3 regions of the Exiguobacterium sp. s192 genome follow, and region 2 is predicted to be linked to each of the others. Evidence: riboswitches for the same ligand, from Rfam matches in the RefSeq annotation. Region 2 holds a riboswitch; each other region holds the start of a gene.

What was found. A riboswitch is a leader RNA that binds a small molecule or an ion and turns the genes downstream of it on or off. The one in region 2 is predicted to bind S-adenosylmethionine.
Positions count from the first base shown of each region.
Region 1: it holds a riboswitch for S-adenosylmethionine, as region 2 does, so the genes downstream of both, KNP87_RS11005 (methionine ABC transporter ATP-binding protein) here and metK (methionine adenosyltransferase) in region 2, are expected to answer to the same signal.
Region 3: it holds a riboswitch for S-adenosylmethionine, as region 2 does, so the genes downstream of both, KNP87_RS16685 (2,3-diketo-5-methylthiopentyl-1-phosphate enolase) here and metK (methionine adenosyltransferase) in region 2, are expected to answer to the same signal.

Region 1 is NZ_JACSMS010000006.1:33,240-39,470, forward strand. It holds gene KNP87_RS10990 (DedA family protein) at 1-145, opposite strand, end outside; gene KNP87_RS10995 (thymidine kinase) at 324-944, shown strand; gene KNP87_RS11000 (alpha/beta hydrolase) at 1,012-1,770, opposite strand; SAM riboswitch class I at 1,833-1,935, opposite strand; SAM riboswitch class I at 2,185-2,288, shown strand; gene KNP87_RS11005 (methionine ABC transporter ATP-binding protein) at 2,375-3,406, shown strand; gene KNP87_RS11010 (methionine ABC transporter permease) at 3,396-4,046, shown strand; gene KNP87_RS11015 (MetQ/NlpA family ABC transporter substrate-binding protein) at 4,080-4,901, shown strand; gene KNP87_RS11020 (M20 family metallopeptidase) at 4,929-6,140, shown strand.
Region 2 is NZ_JACSMS010000010.1:65,896-72,126, reverse strand. It holds gene KNP87_RS13995 (MDR family MFS transporter) at 1-794, opposite strand, end outside; gene mnmM (tRNA 5-(aminomethyl)-2-thiouridylate-methyltransferase MnmM) at 970-1,560, shown strand; gene KNP87_RS13985 (alpha/beta fold hydrolase) at 1,614-2,318, opposite strand; gene KNP87_RS13980 (GNAT family N-acetyltransferase) at 2,403-2,891, opposite strand; gene metK (methionine adenosyltransferase) at 3,030-4,238, opposite strand; SAM riboswitch class I at 4,366-4,492, opposite strand; gene pckA (phosphoenolpyruvate carboxykinase (ATP)) at 4,726-6,231, shown strand, end outside.
Region 3 is NZ_JACSMS010000019.1:12,751-18,981, reverse strand. It holds gene KNP87_RS16690 (2-hydroxy-3-keto-5-methylthiopentenyl-1-phosphate phosphatase) at 1-68, opposite strand, end outside; gene KNP87_RS16685 (2,3-diketo-5-methylthiopentyl-1-phosphate enolase) at 65-1,255, opposite strand; SAM riboswitch class I at 1,336-1,437, opposite strand; SAM riboswitch class I at 1,645-1,747, shown strand; gene mtnK (S-methyl-5-thioribose kinase) at 1,826-2,995, shown strand; gene mtnA (S-methyl-5-thioribose-1-phosphate isomerase) at 2,992-4,038, shown strand; gene KNP87_RS16670 (sugar ABC transporter substrate-binding protein) at 4,058-5,140, shown strand; gene KNP87_RS16665 (sugar ABC transporter ATP-binding protein) at 5,101-6,231, shown strand, end outside.

The sequences.
Region 1 (6,231 bases), on a different contig from region 2:
CGTGATGCATCCAAAATCCTGACATGACGAGTAACGTTTCGTCAGGGATCGGTAAACCGACAATTCCGCCGGCTAACAGAATGGCGAGACCGAATGCTCCATATTGGTGGAGAACTTCATGTAGTATGTGATGAATCGGAGTCACCTTCCTTCAAAGAAACTTCTTCTTTAGTGTACAGGAAATAGATACCAGTTGAAATGAGGAGATGAAGATTCAGGGGAATATCGAGGAGTTTTCGATTTTGAGAAGTCAACTCTTTTTCTCAATTTAGATTCGGGCTATACTCGTTAAAGTGACTAATTTTAGAGGACGGTGTTTTACGATGATGCATGTGATCAATCAGTATGGTTGGATCGAAGTGATTTGCGGAAGCATGTTTTCCGGCAAATCCGAAGAGCTGATCCGTCGTGTTCGACGGGCACAGTACGGAAAATTACCGGTGCAAGTGTTCAAGCCGGCGATTGACGACCGTTACCATGAAGAACATGTCGTGTCGCACGTCGGAAATTCCGTCATTGCGATTCCGATGGCGACGAGCCGCGACGTCTATGCGGCAGTAGCAGAAGAGACGCAGGTCGTCGCAATTGATGAAGTTCAATTTTTTGACGATGAAATCGTCGCGGTCATCGAGGCACTGGCGCAAGATGGCAAACGCGTGATTTGTGCGGGGCTCGATCAGGATTTCCGGGCAGAACCATTTGGAAAGATGCCTGAATTATTGGCACGTGCCGAGTTCGTGACGAAATTACAGGCGATTTGCTTATCGTGTGGCGATCCGGCTTCCCGGACACAACGCTTGATTAACGGCCAACCGGCCAACTACAATGATCCGATCATTTTGGTGGGGGCTTCTGAATCTTATGAACCACGTTGCCGTCACTGCCATCAGGTACCAGGCAAACCGCAACCGTTGCAGGAATGGAAAAAACAACAGCAGAATTAAGAGTACAATATGAAAAAGCGAACGATTCTCCGGCCTCAGGGCTTGAAATCGTTCGCTTTTTTTTATATCAACCGGTCCGTGTCAACTGACTGTACTGCTCGACGAAATAAGCCGTTTCGCGGACAATCGTCTCTTGGTCATGGTCGAGTGTCGCAACATGATAGGAATCGAGCAGACAATAACTGCGTTTATCCGTCGCACCAATCGTCCGGTGCAGGTAATCCGAACAGGTTGGCGGAACGACATGATCTTCAGCAGAATATAAAATAAGCGTCGGAATTTGAATGGCGGGAAGGGTTGGGATGGTGTCGCGAATCAAGCGTAAAAGTTCGGACGCAGCGACCGCCGGCACGACATCATAGATGATTTCAAAAGCGGTTTGCTTGATATCGGGTGGGCTTTCCGGCAGATAAACCGGACAATCCGTAAACGATAACGCTTCGTAAGCGGGGACGGATAAAGCAGCATTGATTGTGATGATACCTGCGACCGGCAGACCTTCGGCAGCGAGTGCCAGTGCGAGCGTCGCACCCATCGATTGACCGACGATGAAGATCGATTCACACTGGCGGGACAGTTGAGCAAAGCCCTCGCGGACACTCTGTTTCCAATCTTCGGCCGTCGCCGTTTCGAAGTCACGTACATCTGTCCCGTGACCATGCAGACGGGGGGCATAGACTGAAAAACCGTGTTCTGCGAAGCGTTCTCCTACAGCCCGAACACTTTGCGGCGTCGCATTAAAGCCGTGACACAGCAAAATGCCGATTGATCCACGTTCCAAGAAAAAGGCTTCGGCGCCCGGTAAAACAGGATAACTCATACTCATCATCTCATCCTCCATTTCAAAATAAAAACCCGTTTGGCTTTGGACGGCAAACGAGTTTCTCGTGTGTATCATCCAAAGCGGTTGCTTTGCTGGTCGGAGCACCTTGCCAATCGCAGGTTGCCGTGGAGTCCTAGAGCCAGGTCTCTCGTCCACTCTTGATATAACATATAGGAATTGTCGGATTAATCATTGAGAAGATGATAGCACTGACAGAAAAGGATTGTCAAATGCTCCTTGACCGGCGACCGGAACTCTTCTATGATGAAGCCCAACCCGGGAAATCAATCGATATGGGTCATATGGTTTATTTTTGAAAATATGGTTGACCTTTAAAAGATCTTTCTGTAATGTAAAAATTAGTTTTACGACATAAGTTCGAACAGCAACAACACACATATGAATTTCATACCGCAACACTTATCCAGAGAGGTGGAGGGACTGGCCCTACGAAACCTCGGCAACAGACTCATTATGAGCACTGTGCCAATTCCATCAGACGATTGTCTGAGAGATGAGTCGAGTGGATTCTGCCTCTGTGCGGATCCAGGTCTCTTCTTGTTTCTTAAGAAGAGGCCTTTTTGTTTTTTAAAAGGGGGAAAAAGTGGTGATTACATTCAAAAATGTAAAAAAAATCTACCAGACCAACGAACAATCGATCGCTGCATTGGACGGTGTCGATCTCGAAATCCGAAAAGGTGAAATCTTTGGCGTGATCGGGTTCAGCGGGGCTGGAAAAAGTTCTTTATTACGGTGTGTCAATCTTCTTGAACGTCCGACATCCGGCAGCGTGACGGTCGACGGGCAAGAACTGACGACCCTTTCGGCAAAACAACTGCGGGAAGCGAAACAAAACATCGGGATGATCTTCCAACATTTCAACTTGCTTGATTCGAATACGGTCTTCGCGAATGTCGCAAAACCACTCGTCTTAAAAGGGATCAAAAAGGAGGAAGTCCACCGGCGTGTCACCGAGCTGCTGGCGTTCGTCGACTTAGCGGATAAAGCCGATCATTATCCGGATCAGTTATCGGGAGGGCAGAAACAACGTGTCGGAATAGCGCGGGCACTGGCAACCCAGCCGTCGGTTCTGTTGTGTGACGAAGCGACATCGGCGCTTGACCCGCAAACGACACAGCATATCCTGCGGTTACTGAAACAGATCAACGCGGAATATGGGATCACGATTTTACTGATTACACACGAGATGGGCGTCATCCGTGAGATTTGTGACCGGGTCGCAGTCATCGAGGCAGGCAAGTTGATTGAATCAGGTACCGTGTTCGACGTCTTCTCGAATCCCCAGACGGCGACAGCGAAAAACTTTGTCCGTTCCGTCATGCAAGATGAGATTCCGGCGTCAGTGCAACGGTTGATCAAACAACGGGATGCCGGACATCATGTCTATAAAATCAATTTCCTTGGGGCACACACCGGGCAACCGCTCTTGTCGCAAGTCGCCAAACGGTTTGATGTCGATGTCAACATCCTGCACGGCAGCATCACGGAACTGCAAAATATCCCGTTCGGCAGTCTGCTCGTCGAATTGATCGGTGAAACGGCGGAAATTGCGCGAGCCCTGCAATACATTGATCAGTCGGATGTCAAGGTCGAGGAGGTGCTGGCCGATGCTAGTTAACTACACGGACATCTGGACCGCTTTTCTGCAAACCTTGACGATGGTCGGATTGTCGCTACTCTTTTCGACGCTGATTGGTCTACCGCTCGGAATTCTGTTGGTCGTCACACGTAAGGGAGCGTTGCTCGAACAAGTACCGCTCTTCAACGTCTTAAGCAGCGTCGTCAATGTGTTTCGGTCGGTTCCGTTCATCATTCTGCTCGTCGCAATCATTCCGCTGACACGGTTGCTCGTCGGGTCGTCGATCGGAACGAAGGCAGCAATCGTCCCGCTGGTCTTTTATGCGGCACCGTACATTGCCCGATTGATTGAAAGTTCACTGCTCGAAGTCAGTACGGGCGTCTTGGAGGCGGCGGAAGCGATGGGCGCGACACCGTTGCAGACGATTTTCCGTTTCCTGTTGCCGGAAGCACTCAGCTCGCTTGTCCTGAACTTGACGATCGCGACGATTGGCTTGATCGGGGCGTCGGCAATGGCCGGGGCGATCGGTGGCGGAGGGCTCGGGGACTTGGCCATCACCTACGGCTACCAACGGTTTGATACGACCGTCATGATCATCACGGTCGGAATCCTCGTCATCCTGGTACAAGGCTTACAGACAACAGGTAACCTGCTGGCACGAAAAATTCGGAGGCACTAACAAAACATAGAGAAGATAAGGGAGAGATGAACGATGAAAAAAGGATTAGCGATTGGTGCAGCATTGACGACGGTATTATTTGCAGGGTGTGCGGCGTCCGGGGAGGACGACAAAAATACGGTCAAGCTCGGCGTCAGCGGCTCGGATACGCAAGTTTGGGAATACGTCGCGAAAAAAGCGGAAAAAGAGGGCATCACGATTGAACTCGTCAAGTTCTCCGATTACGTGCAACCGAACCTGGCACTCGCGGAAGGTGAAATCGATGCCAACTCGTTCCAGACGATTTCCTATTTCAATGCCTTTAAAAAAGAACATAACTTAAAACTGTCGCCGATTGCGACGACCGTCATCGCACCGATGGGAATCTATTCGGATAAAGTCAAGGATGTCAAAGATATCCCGGTCGGTGGAAAGATTGCCGTCCCGAACGAGGCGACGAACATGGGACGGGCACTGCTGTTGTTGCAGGAAGCGGGCTTAATCAAGTTGCCGGACGACTTTGATGGAAACGGAGCCGTCGACAAAATCGTCGAGAATCCGAAAAAGCTGAAGATTGTTCCAGTCGTCGCCGGACAGACGCCGCGTGTTCTGCCGGATGTATCCGCATCGATCATCAATAACGGAATCGCCGTGGATGCCGGCTTTAATCCGATCAAAGACTCGATTCTCCATGAAAATGAAACAGCGAAACCTTACATCAACATCATCGCTACACGAACGGAAGACAAAGACAAAAAGACGTTAAAGAAAATTGCTTCCCTGTACCAACAGGATGATGTCGCGGAATTCATCAAAAAAGAGTACAAAGGAAGCACGATTCCGACGTTCGTCCCACTCAGTGACATCGGCGAATAACTAAAAATCCAAAGGAGCGTGACCCAAATGAAGGTTCAGACAAAACGGGAAAACTTGATTCAAACGATTGAGCAGGATATCGAACAAAAACGCGAGTCGTATCTCGAGACGAGTCACCGGATTCATGCGACACCCGAGATTGGGAACGAGGAATATTTTGCTTCGCGTCATCATGCGGAACGCCTGACGGCAGAAGGGTTCACGGTTGAGCTCGGGGTCGCGGGACACGACACGGCGTTTTTGGCCCGGAAGACTTCGGATAAACCGGGGGCGACGGTTGCCTTCCTTGCCGAATACGATGCGTTGCCGGGGATTGGTCATGCCTGCGGTCATAACATCATCGGCACGACAAGTGTCGCAGCGGCGATCGCGCTTAGTAAAATCATCGATGAAGTCGGCGGCAGTGTCGTCGTGCTCGGAACACCGGCAGAGGAAGGTGGACCAAACGGCAGTGCGAAAGGCAGCTTCGTCAAACATGATCTCCTGACGGGGATCGATGCGGCACTGATGATTCATCCGTCCGGACAAACGCGGATTACCGGTTCCTCACTTGCCGTCGATCCACTCGATTTTGCCTTTACCGGCAAGCCGGCTCACGCGGCAGCGTCACCGGAAGAGGGCATCAATGCACTCGACGCCGTCATCCAACTCTTTAACGGCATCAATGCCTTACGCCAGCAATTACCGAGCGATGTCCGGATTCACGGCATCATCACGGATGGCGGTGATGCGCCGAACATCATCCCGGAATACGCCAAAGCGCGCTTCTTCATCCGGGCGACGACACGCGAACGGCTGAATGCCGTGACGAAGAAGGTCAAAGCCGTTGCCGAAGGGGCGGCGCTTGCGACCGGGGCGACGCTTGAGGTCATCGCATTCCAAAATGAGGTCGACAATCTCCTGTTCAACCGGACGTTTGACGAGATTTTCCGGGAAGAGGCGACTGCGCTTGGGGAAGACGTCAAGACGGATGAACGCCCGGGTCTTGGTTCGACCGACGCCGGCAATATCAGCCAGATCCTGCCGACGATCCATCCGTACATCAAGATCGGAGCGGACGATTTGGTCGCCCACACGGAAAGTTTCCGGGAAGCGGCACGGTCGGAACAAGGCGACGAAGCCTTGAACACCGGCGCAAAAATCCTGGCTCGGACGGCGTTACGCCTGTTGACGGACGGACAGTTACTCGGGACGGTCAAACAGGAGTTCCATGACCGGAAAAACGGCTATTTGGCGTAACAGACAAGACGAAAAGTATGTTTCTGTCCGACGGGAGGATGTCTTTTAAAGTCCGTCGGATAGCACATACTTTTTTTCGGAAATGGAAGTA
Region 2 (6,231 bases):
AACAACGGTTGTGCAAACACGATCAACGCTCCGTTGATTGTCCAGAGGATCGAATACTCGGAAATCGTAACACCAAGGGATTTTGTATGGACGGCAAATGTTCCTTGCCACTGGACATAAACGAACCATAACAACGCGTAACCGATCGATACGTACAGCATCGTCCGGACAGAAGCTCGCGATAACGGTTCACGTTCTTCGTCCCCTGACGTCGTCGTCTGGCGTTTCAGCGGATTCGCTTGAATCCAGTTCAGACCAACGAGTAACACCAGCGCAAACAGCAGGTACAACACGAGGTTTGCGATAAAAATAAATTGAATGTCAATCGCCGCAATCTGTCCACTGATTGCCGTCCCAAGCGCGACGCCGACATTTTGGGCGACATAAATCGCATTAAAGGCGCGTCTCCCACCTTCCGGCCAGATGACACCTGTCAACGCATAAATCGTCGGGAAAACCATCCCGCCAACAAATCCAATCAATCCAAGCATCAGAACGTATCCGGTGAAGGTCTGGTGGAACATCCATAATCCGACCGAAGCCAGGACAAGACCGACGACACTGATGACGAGTGTCCGTTTACCACCGAGCCGGTCAAACGCTTTTCCCCCAATATAGTTTCCGACGATGGCAAGCGCCGAGTTGACGAACAACGCCATCCCCGCTTTTGTCATCGATTCGCCTAAATATTCATGAATGTATAATGTATTAAACGGCCATAAAAAAGAGGATCCTGTTGTATTGATCGCCATCGCCAATACCAGAATCCAGACCGCACGAGGTAATTTCGGCATGATCAGTTTCCTCCAATATAGTTTCCAACCTTGCCACTTTACGAAATTGCATCGCACTCTGTCAAGGAACTTCGATTTAAACGAACAATCGGAAAAATGATACAATTGACTAAATGATCGGATTTGCGGGTACTTAGAAAAAACAGAACAGCTATCAGGAAGAGGAGTTTATGCCATGTCACTTGCACGAGTATTACCTTACGCCAAAGAATTACTGGAGTCTGTCATCCACGAAGGGGATTGTGTCGTCGATATGACCGCCGGGAACGGTCATGATACACACTTTCTTGCCGAACAAGTCGGACCAAGCGGTCGGGTCATCGCTTTTGATGTCCAGGAGCAGGCGATCGAGGAAACGAAACGCCGGTTGCAAGCAGCTCATGTCTCGGAATGGGTCGATTTGTATCACGAAAGTCACATCCATGTCGGAGCACGCCTGTTTGAAGAACAGCGTCCGATCCGCGCCGGTGTCTTTAATCTCGGTTACTTACCGGGGAGTGATAAATCAGTCACGACGACCGGTGAAGAAACGTTAGAGGCGCTCGGCGCCCTTCTGCCTGTCCTTGTACCTGGAGGATTGATCGTCCTCGTGATTTATCACGGACATATCGAAGGACGTAAAGAACGCGACGCCGTCCTTGACTATGTTTCGCTCCTGTCCCAGCAAGATTATGCCGTCTTACAATACCGCTTTTTAAATCAACAAAACAATCCGCCTTTCATCGTCGCCATCGAAAAAAAGCTTAAAAAACAAATCATCGACTAAAAAAAGGAGGATACCGTCGCGGGCGACGGCATCCTCCTTTTTGAATTCGCTTCTTACTCTTCGACGAGTTTGAGGAACAATAGTAATTTTTCGGCAAACCGTGTGTTCAAACGTTCGAAACTAAAGTGCGGGAAGCCGTGCAGACGCTGAAGATAAATCTGATCGCCTCCCATTTTCCGGCACACTTCAAGCGTCAGTTTGACATCGGCAAACTGATCGTCCGGCGCATAAAAACAGGCGAGATGGACACGCGGTAATTTTTTCCGCTCTTCATCATGCAACACGATCTCTTCTTCAATCTCGCGATACTGTGCATACGTCAACTCACCGAGACGGACTGCATCTTCATTGTTTTGTCCAAACGGTAACGTCCCGAGCGGTGCATCCGGGCGAAAACGATCGAACGCACTCGCAAATACTTGTTTGACGCCGCCGAGCTGTTTCGAATTGTGCCAATCAAACAATGGCGAGATGAATGACAGACTGGCGATCGGCAATTCATATTCCTGCAACAGCCGGTTCACGACGAGTGCTCCCATGCTGCAGGCGATGATATGAATCGGAAGCTTTCGTTTACCGGCTTCCCGTAACGCTTCTTTTAATAATTGCTGATGTTCTTCAAACGATACACGACGTGGTGCATCGACCAAAAGCACTTCATATTCCCGTTCCAAGACGCGAATCAATGCTTCGCTCGGCCGGGCACGTAATTGGAGTGGATACACAAGGACAATCACTCCGGTTGGTTGTTCTACCACACGCTCACCTCTTCATCAGATATCCATTTAGTATGCAATAAATCCGACTTCAGCAAAACCGCCTCAAGTCGGATTTCCTTTTCCTTATTCATATATACGTTGCAGCCGCGTCACAGGTTCCACCTGTCCAAACACTTCTTCCGTCGTTTCACTGACTTCTTTAAAGCCGAACGAGGTTAAAAAGTGACGGGCTTTATAATTGCGTGATTCGACGTACACTTCGATGGGAGAAGCACCTTGGCGCTCGAGCTCTCGAATCAGTCGCCGCCCGATTCCGTTCTGTTGGTATTTCGGCAGGACATAGAGGCGGACGATTTCCCACGTCCCGTCGACATCAATTGCATGAATGAATCCCACAATCTCCCCATCGATCAGACCTACATTAAAATATTCTCCGCGCGCTTCTTCTGCTGTCCGGATTGCCCGAACGACTTCTTCTTGCGGGTAGGCTTCCTGAACGAAATGGGCTTTCGAGCGCTCAGAATAGATTTCCTCGTACGTATCCATCCAAGACGTGAGCGCAATATCATGAATGCGTGCTGCATCAGCAGGAACTGCTTCGCGTATCTCCATACCGAAATCCCCCTTTTCCTTTTACAGACTCATCTTCTTTTACCCTTTTCTAGAAATTTCAGTCGTTTCCCTGCAAAGTTCCGGAGAAACAAAAAAAGTTCAGAAACACCCTTCAAAAGGGCGTTTCTGAACTCAGGATTATGCGAAACGTTTTGCCTGCTCTTCAAGAGTAGCAGCTTTATCCGTTTGCTCCCATGGCAATTCGATGTCTGTACGACCGAAGTGACCATATGCTGCTGTCTGACGGTAAATCGGACGGCGGAGATCAAGCATCTTGATGATGCCTGCAGGACGAAGATCAAAGTTTTCTGCAATCAATTCGACGAGTTGAGCTTCTGGAAGCTTACCTGTTCCAAACGTATCGACAGCGATTGAAACCGGGTGCGCAACACCGATTGCGTAAGCAAGCTGAACTTCTGCTTTTTCCGCAAGACCAGATGCGACAAGGTTTTTCGCGACGTAACGTGCTGCGTACGCAGCAGAACGGTCAACTTTGGTTGGATCTTTACCAGAGAATGCACCACCGCCGTGGCGTGCGTAACCGCCATACGTATCAACGATGATTTTACGACCTGTTAATCCAGCATCACCTTGTGGTCCACCGATGACGAAACGGCCAGTCGGGTTGATGAAGAATTTTGTTTCAGCGTCGATGTATTCCGTCGGGATGACCGGAGCGATGACGTGTTCTTTCAGATCAGCTTGAATTTGCTCAAGCGTTACTTCTTCTGCATGTTGTGTTGAGATGACGATTGTATCGACGCGAACAGGTTCATTGTTCTCGTTGTATTCAACCGTAACTTGCGTTTTACCATCCGGACGGAGGTAATCGAGTTGTCCTGTCTTGCGGACTTCTGCAAGACGACGGGCAAGTTTGTGTGAAAGTGAAATCGGAAGTGGCATCAGTTCAGGTGTTTCTTTCGTTGCGTAACCGAACATCAGACCTTGGTCTCCTGCTCCGATCGCATCGATTTCTTCATCTGACATGTTTCCTTCGCGTGCTTCAAGCGCCTGGTCGACACCAAGAGCGATGTCTGCTGACTGCTCATCGATTGAAGTCAATACAGCACATGTGTCTGCATCGAAACCGTATTTAGCGCGTGTATAGCCGATTTCGCGAATGGTTTCACGAACGACTTTCGGGATATCCACGTAAGTCGATGTCGTAATTTCTCCTGCGACTAAAACAAGTCCTGTCGTGACAGAAGTTTCTGCCGCAACACGTGCGTTTGGATCCGCTGCAAGAATCGCATCCAAAATTGAATCCGAAATCTGGTCACAGATTTTATCCGGGTGACCTTCAGTTACTGATTCCGACGTAAATAGTCGGCGATTAAGGTTTGTCATGTTTGACCCTCCCAAAAAAGAATTTGACGGTGTACTCATTTCCCCTAGTTGAGTGGGACGGTAAAATGAAAAAAACCTTTCCATGTCCAAAAATGGTCAGGGAAAGGTTGTGCGTTCTTCCTTTACCCTCTTATCGTTCGAAGTGTTTACTTCGCTTCAGGAGAGCACCTTTTCCTATATTAATGATGAAACTAATATAAGACGGTTGCCGGGTTTCTTCGGGCCTTGTTCCCTCCACCTGCTCAGAATAAGAGTATCCGTTACGAATTACATGATATAAACTTGTGCCCACTCTGTCAAGCAACGTTTTAATTTCTAGTCGAAAAATTTCGAAAGAGATGTTAAACTGTTTATGCTGAAAGCGTTTCCAGATAAATAGAAATCAGCGCACGAAAAATGATTGCCCTATCTTTAGTATGTCATATATAATGAATGTGTCATACTAATTGTAGAGCCAAAACCAACGTAGGGGAAAGGTGGGGTCAGGATGCCGATGACGGTCCTGAATATCGAAGAACTACTCAAGAAGGAGCATGTGTTCAAACAACTATCTGTTGCCGAACTAGTCGAACATGCGATTCGCAACAACGAAGGAGTTCTTGCAGAAAATGGTGCTTTGTCTGTAGAAACGGGGAAATTTACAGGTCGTTCACCGAAAGACAAGTTCATCGTCCGTGATCAATCATGTGAGACACATATCGATTGGGGCCATGTGAATCAGCCGATGGAGTCGGACAAATTCGAACAACTGTTACAAAAAGTTCTTCGTTATATGAACGAAGCAGATCAACTCTACTACACAGAGGCAGCTGCTGGTGCCGATACACATTTCACCCTCCCGGTACGCGTCGTGACAGAGTACGCTTGGCATAATCTGTTTGCGAAACAATTATTCTTACGTGAATATCCTACGGTTGCGGCCTTCGAACCATTTACGGTCGTCTACGCACCACATTTCAAGGCCGATCCACTTGTTGACGGCACTAATTCGGAAACGTTCATCGCCATGTCATTCGAACATCGTATCGTCTTGATCGGCGGAACGGAATATGCGGGAGAAATCAAGAAATCGATTTTCTCGGTCATGAACTATCTGTTGCCGCAACAAGATGTTTTATCGATGCACTGTTCCGCCAATGTCGGACATGACGGCGACGTCGCCTTGTTCTTCGGACTCTCCGGGACTGGTAAGACCACCTTATCGGCAGATGACAGTCGTCAATTGATCGGGGACGATGAGCACGGTTGGTCTCATGACGGTGTCTTCAATATCGAAGGCGGCTGCTATGCGAAGACGGTGAACTTGTCGCGTGAAAAAGAACCACAAATCTTTGATGCGATCCGTTTTGGCACCGTCCTTGAAAATGTTGTCCTCGACGACACCCGGACTCCGGATTACGACGATACATCGTTGACTGAAAATACACGCGCGGCTTATCCGATCACAGCAATTGACAACATTGCCATCCCGTCACGTGCCGGCCATCCGAAAACGATCGTTTTCTTGACGGCTGATGCATACGGTGTGTTGCCTCCGATCAGTAAATTAACGAAAGAGCAAGCGATGTATCACTTCTTGTCCGGCTACACGTCGAAACTGGCTGGGACAGAACGGGGTGTCACGGAACCGGAAGCGACGTTCTCGACATGCTTCGGCTCACCGTTCCTGCCGTTGATTCCTGAAAAATATGCGACGATGCTCGGTGAACTGATTGATCGCCACGGCGTGACGGTTTATCTCGTCAACACCGGTTGGACCGGCGGCGCTTACGGAACAGGCAGCCGCATGAAACTGGCCTATACGCGCACGATGGTCAACGCTGCCGTCAACGGTCTGCTTGCAGACATCCCGACAGAAGAACACCCAATCTTCGGATTGCACATGCCAATCGAAGTACCAGGTGTTCCAAGCGACTTGCTGAATCCTGTTAAAGTTTGGGCAGATCCAGCTGTTTATACAGAGCAGGCAACAGCTCTCGCGCATAAATTCAAA
Region 3 (6,231 bases), on a different contig from region 2:
ATCAAGGCGATGATATTATCGTGCTCCGTTACCGTGCCGTCAAAGTCACATAAAATCCGGATCGTCATTTCGTAATCCCCCAAGCATCGAGGGCGACACGTAATTCCTCGTGCCGGTGGGCGGCACTTGTCAGTGATTCACCGGCCAGTGCTGCGTCAAGTGCCTGGCGGAAAGCGATGACTCCGGCCGCAGCACCTTGCGGATGACCGTGGACACCGCCACCGGCATTGATGACGGAATCGACGCCGAAATCACGAACAAGCTGGGCGACGAGACCCGGGTGGATTCCGGCGGACGGGACCGGGAGAATCGTTTTGGTCTCACCGATTCGGGTCGCTTCGACGGCAATCCCGCGGGCCAAGTCTTTGGCGAGGGCGACATTTCCATACGGCGACGGGAACAGTGTCAAGTCGGCACCGGCAATCCGCGGCAACGTTCCGAGCAGGACCGGGGCGGCAATTCCGTACTCGGGACTGGCAATCAAGGCACCGCTCAACGCCGGATGATTAAAGATCGGGACCGGGATTTCCGGATCGGCTGCCAGTTCCCGCAAGACATCAAGCCCGTATGTAAACGTGTTGAGCAGGAGGGCTGTCGCTCCGGCTTCGACCAGTCGTTTCGCCTGTTCTTTCAAGCGGAAGACCGGACCACTCAACGTAATCGCATAAAGGGCCCGTTTACCTGTCCGTTCATAGTGCGCATCGAGGACTTCCCGTCCGATCCGCGCCCGGTCGAGTGCCGGTGTCAACGGATTGTCGTATAAGATTTCGTCATCCTTGACGAGATCAATCCCGCCGGCAAGCTGGGCTTCGAGTTGTTCCCGTAAAAAAACGAGGTCCCGTCCGATGACGCCTTTGAAGATGCTCATCAACAGGGGGCGGTCATGGACTTGGATCAATTGGCGGACGCCCTCGATGCCGAATTTAGCACCGGGGAAATCCGGTGTGAACGAAGCGGGAAGCTGGAGATCCGTCAGTTTGATTTGACCGTCGAGCGACAGCTTGCCGAAGACAGTCGTCAAAATCGCCGAAAAGTCCCGTGAGACGTTGTGTTCCGGATAACGGATTGTGACATACCCTTTTCCGTCGTGTTCTTCCGTATGGACGACTTGTCCTTTGAAGGATTCAAGCTGTTGTTGTTCCAAATGATTCAAATCGGTCCATGAGCCGACCGTCAGACCGAGGGCGATTTGCTCTGCCCGTTTTGGTAACTGATCGGTCACGCCGAGTTGGTAAGTTGCGGTAATGTACGCCATGATCGTCGTCTCTCCCTTGTTAAAAAATACAAAAATGGTCCCTCGTCAATGACAAGAGACCATGAAAAATTGCGCGTGGACTCTTATCTGTCAGCGTGTTAGCTGCAAGAATTAGCACCGTGCCAAGTGGTCGGTTGCTGCGACATCGTAGGGCTCGTCCCTCCGTCTGCTCTTGATAAGAATTGGATGAAATTGTGAAATCTAATTGCAATTTTCACATGAGATGACGGACTTGTCAAACTAAATTTTGAAAATTTATTTTTTTGAAAATACTTCTTCTATAGATGTCTCCGTTTTGAGCGGATTTCACTAAAATTTGGAATTGACAGAGGGTGGTCGGCGCACGTAGTATTCAAATCAACATCAAACCACACGACAACTACATATGACTCTTATCGTGAGTTGGCAGAGGGAATTGGCCCGAAGACGCCGCAGCAACCGACCATCCGGCACGGTGCTACATCCAACAGACATTCGTCTGAGAGATAAGAGGACGGAGTATTCTACTGCGCCTCTTTTCTTTGACGAAAAGGGGCGTTTTTTCGTGTGATCATCAAGGGGGAAATCAGAATGGGATATCAAGCATTTACAGTACAGGACGCCATCGAACGGGTCCGGACACTCGGTCTGATCGGCAACGAACCGGTGACGGCAGAAGAAATCGGTGACGGCAATTTAAATCTGGTCTTTCGGATTCATGCGGGGGACCAGCACCTGATTTTAAAACAAGCGTTACCGTATGCGAAGGTCGTCGGTGAAAGCTGGCCGCTGTCGCTCGAACGGGCATGGATCGAACAGTCCGCGTTAAAAGAATTCGCGAAAGTCGCGATTCCGTTTGTTCCGCGTGTGTATCATGCGAGCAAAGAAGAAGCCTTCACGGTGATGGAAGACTTGTCTCATCTGACAATCGTCCGGGCTGGATTGCTTGCGGGAGAGAAGTATCCGTTGCTCGCGGAACACATCGGTTCGTATTTGGCCCGGACACTGTTTTATACGTCGGATTTTGCCCTCGGACCGGTCGAGAAAAAACAGATCGCCCGTCAGTACTACAATCCGGATCTGTGCGACATCACGGAGAAACTGATTTTCACGGACCCGTTTTATGACGCGGAAACAAATGCGATTGAAGCAGGACTGGAAGCGGAAGTCGACCGGATCTGGAACGACGCGGAGCTGAAACGGGAAGTCGCGAAGCTCGAAACACTGTTCATCACGAAAGGTGATGCCTTGCTGCACGGCGACTTACATACAGGCAGCATCTTCGCCTCGGCGGAAGAAACCAAGGTCATCGATCCGGAGTTCGCGTTTTACGGTCCGTTTGGGTTTGATGTCGGTCAGTTCATCGCCCATCTGTTTTTTGCCGCTTATCCGGACTATGACCGGTTGCGCGAGGAACGGATCAAGGACATCGATACGTTTTGGCTGACGTTTGCGTCCACGTTCAAGGCGTTGTGGGAGCGGGAAGCGGTGGAGCCGTTCCGTTCAGCGGACGGTCTCGTCGAGGATGTCCTCAGTACGATTTTACAAGATGCGCTTGGATTTGCCGGATGCGAGTTGATTCGCCGGACGATCGGACTGGCACCGGTCGCGGACTTGGAACAGATTACCGATCCGACCGTTCGTCTCGAACGAAAACGTCATGCGTTACGCCTCGGTGCTGCGTTGATCAAACGCCGGACGGAATGCAAGACGTTTACGGATCTGCGGAACTTTGATGTAACGGAGGAACTCAGCCGATGAGTCAATTCGTTCAGAGCATCATCTATGAAAACGGGACAGTGACGATCTTGGACCAAACCCGTCTCCCGGAAGAAGAACGGTATGAAGTCATTCACGATTTGGCGCAGGCGATTGAAGCGATTAAACAACTGCGTGTCCGGGGGGCGCCGGCGATCAGTTTATTCGGTGGTTTCGTCCTCGTGCAGGAAGCGTTTCGGACAACAGGATCGCTTGACGAAGTGAAACAGGAACTGTTGACGGTGTCGGCCCAATTACTGGCCACACGGCCGACCGCCGTCAATTTGCGGAACGTGCTCGACGAACTGAATCAGCTCATCGTTTCGGCAACGACGCTTGCAGAACTGCCGAAACGTCTGGAACGAAAAGCGGTCGCGCTTTATGAAGCGGATGCCAAGACGTCACGGCAAATCGGCGTGCATGCTTTGGAGCTGTTTCAAGCGGATGACCGGGTGTTGACGATTTGTAATGCCGGATCGATTGCGACAGCGGCTTACGGGACGGCACTGGCCCCGTTTTATCTCGCCAAGGAGCAAGGCATCCCGTTATCCGTCTATGCGTCGGAAACACGGCCTTTGTTGCAGGGTGCGCGTTTGACGACATGGGAGTTGCAACGGGCAGGGATTGACGTCACCTTGATCACGGACAATATGGTCGCGCATACGATCAAGGAAAAACAGATCACCGCCATCATCGTTGGAGCGGACCGGATTACAAGGAACGGCGATACGGCCAATAAAATCGGGACGTTCCAGCTGGCGTTACTCGCACGTGCCTTCGGAATTCCATTTTACGTCGCCGCACCGCTGTCGACGTTTGACTTAACGAGTTTATCAGGCGACGAGATTGAGATCGAAGAACGGGCAGCGACGGAAGTGACGCAGTTTGCCGGACAGGTGACGGCGCCTGCGGGTGTACCGGTCTTTAATCCGGCGTTTGACGTGACACCGCACGAACTTATCACCGCCATCATCACGGAACTGGGCGTCATCGAACGACCGAGCGTGGAAACAATCGAACAGACGGTAGGACAACAGACCATTTAAACAGACAGGGGAGATCCAGATGAAAAAATTAGCATTTGCTGTACTTGCACCGGCGGTCTTACTGGCTGCTTGCGCCAATAGTGAAGCGACACCAACAAAAAAAATCAGCGGTGTACCGGAAAGTGTCCAAGGAGACGTCAAGATCGCCGTTATCCGCAATCTCGCGTCCGATGATCATACGAAACAATTTTTGGACGGTGCCCGGTCGGAAGGGGAAGCACTTGGTTTTAAGGTCAACACATTCATCTCCGAAGGCAATGACGTCAAGTTCAAGGAACTGGTGGCACAAGCCGTTCAGCAGGATTATGACGGACTGATCATCTCGCACGGAAAAGAAGATTATGCCTATGACATGATCAAACCGGCAATCGACAAAGGGATCAAGGTCGTGACGTTTGATACGGTGACGAAGAAAAAAGACCAGACGTTAAAAGGCATCACGGAGACGTTCCAAGATGATCACAAACTGGCGCAACTTTCACTCGATGAAGTGACAAAAGTGAAGGACGATAAGCCGGTCCGGGTCATCAAATTATGGTTTGGTCCGGGATTTGCACCGCTGGACCGCCGTCAGGAAATCTATAAGACGTATGAAGCCGACGGCAAAATCAAGACGCTTGAAACGGTTGGACCAACGAACTTCCAGGATGTCCAAGGCGATATTGCGACGAAGATGAACGCGATTCTCGCCAAATATCCGAAAGGAAGCATCGATGCCGTCTGGGGAGCGTGGGACGAAGTTGCCAAGGGCGCCTATAAATCCTTAAAAGATAACAAACGTCAGGAAATCCCGTTGATTTCAATCGATGTCTCGAACCAAGACATCAACTTGATGCGTGAGAAAGGCAGCAACTGGGTGTCAACGAGTGCCGTCGATCCCCACTTGATCGGACAGACGGATATGCGTCTGCTGGCGAAAAAGCTGGCCGGTGAAAAAACACCGGACAGCTTTGACCTGGATGCTAAATTAGTCGAGCAAAAGGCGCTCAAAGCAGATACGACGATGTACAATCTCGATACGATCATCAAAGGCTGGAGCACGTCTGAGAAATTCAACGAACCTTGGATGGAAAAACTGCGGAAAGCGAACGCTTCGAAATGACACAGTCCGATGTGACCAACCGGCTCGAGATGCGTGGGATCTCAATTGAATTCCCGGGTGTCAAAGCGCTGGATGAGGTTGATTTTTCCGTGCGCCGCGGGGAAATTCATGCGCTCGTCGGAGCGAACGGAGCCGGTAAGTCGACGCTGATGAAAGTATTGGCGGGAGCGCATACGTCGTATGACGGGACGATTTCGTTTGAAGGTGTGCCGTTGACAATCGATTCGCCGCGTGCCGCCAAACAGGCGGGGATTGAAATCGTCTACCAAGAGGTCGATACGGCACTGATTTCGTACTTGACGGTCGCAGAAAACATTTGTCTCGATTTGTTGACGAACGGACAGCTCAAAGGGGTCATCCGGCAACGGCGTTTTGAACAGATTGCACTGGAGGCGCTCGGGAAACTCCAGTCTTCCATCGATGTCCGGCAACGGGTCAGTGAACTGCGTCTTGCCGACAAGCAGTTGGTTTTGATCGCTCGGGCACTCGTCCAAGACAGCCGTTTTTTAATCCTGGATGAACCGACGGCTCCGCTCAGTCAGCGGGAGACCGAGCACCTGTTTCGGGTCATCAAGGAACTGGCGACACGTGAACAATTGGGCGTGATTTTCATCTCACACCGCCTTCAGGAGTTGTTTACGATCTGTGAGTCGATTTCCGTCATGCGTGACGGGAAACTGGTCGCCCGCCAAGCACTGGTCGGACAAACGAAAGAGACGATCGTGGAACAGATGCTTGGAAGACGTTTGCAACAGACGGACCGGCAAACAAGACCCGTTGGACAAGCGTTGCTCGAACTCGATCAAGTATCGGTCACGGGACAGCTGGATCAGCTGTCATTGACGGTCCATGCAGGTGAAGTGATTGGAATTGCCGGACTTGTCGGAGCGGGAAAAACCGAGCTCTGTAAGACGATTTTTGGGGCGATTCCGACTGCGGCAGGACAGATTCGAGTAGCGGGAGAACCGGCAAAGATCCGGTCGCCGCACGAGGCAGTCAGCCGCGGGATTGGTCTGGTTCCGGAAGAGCGGCGGAAAGAAGGCATCCTTGTCGCGGATCCGATTTACCAAAACATGACGGCGGCGAGCCTC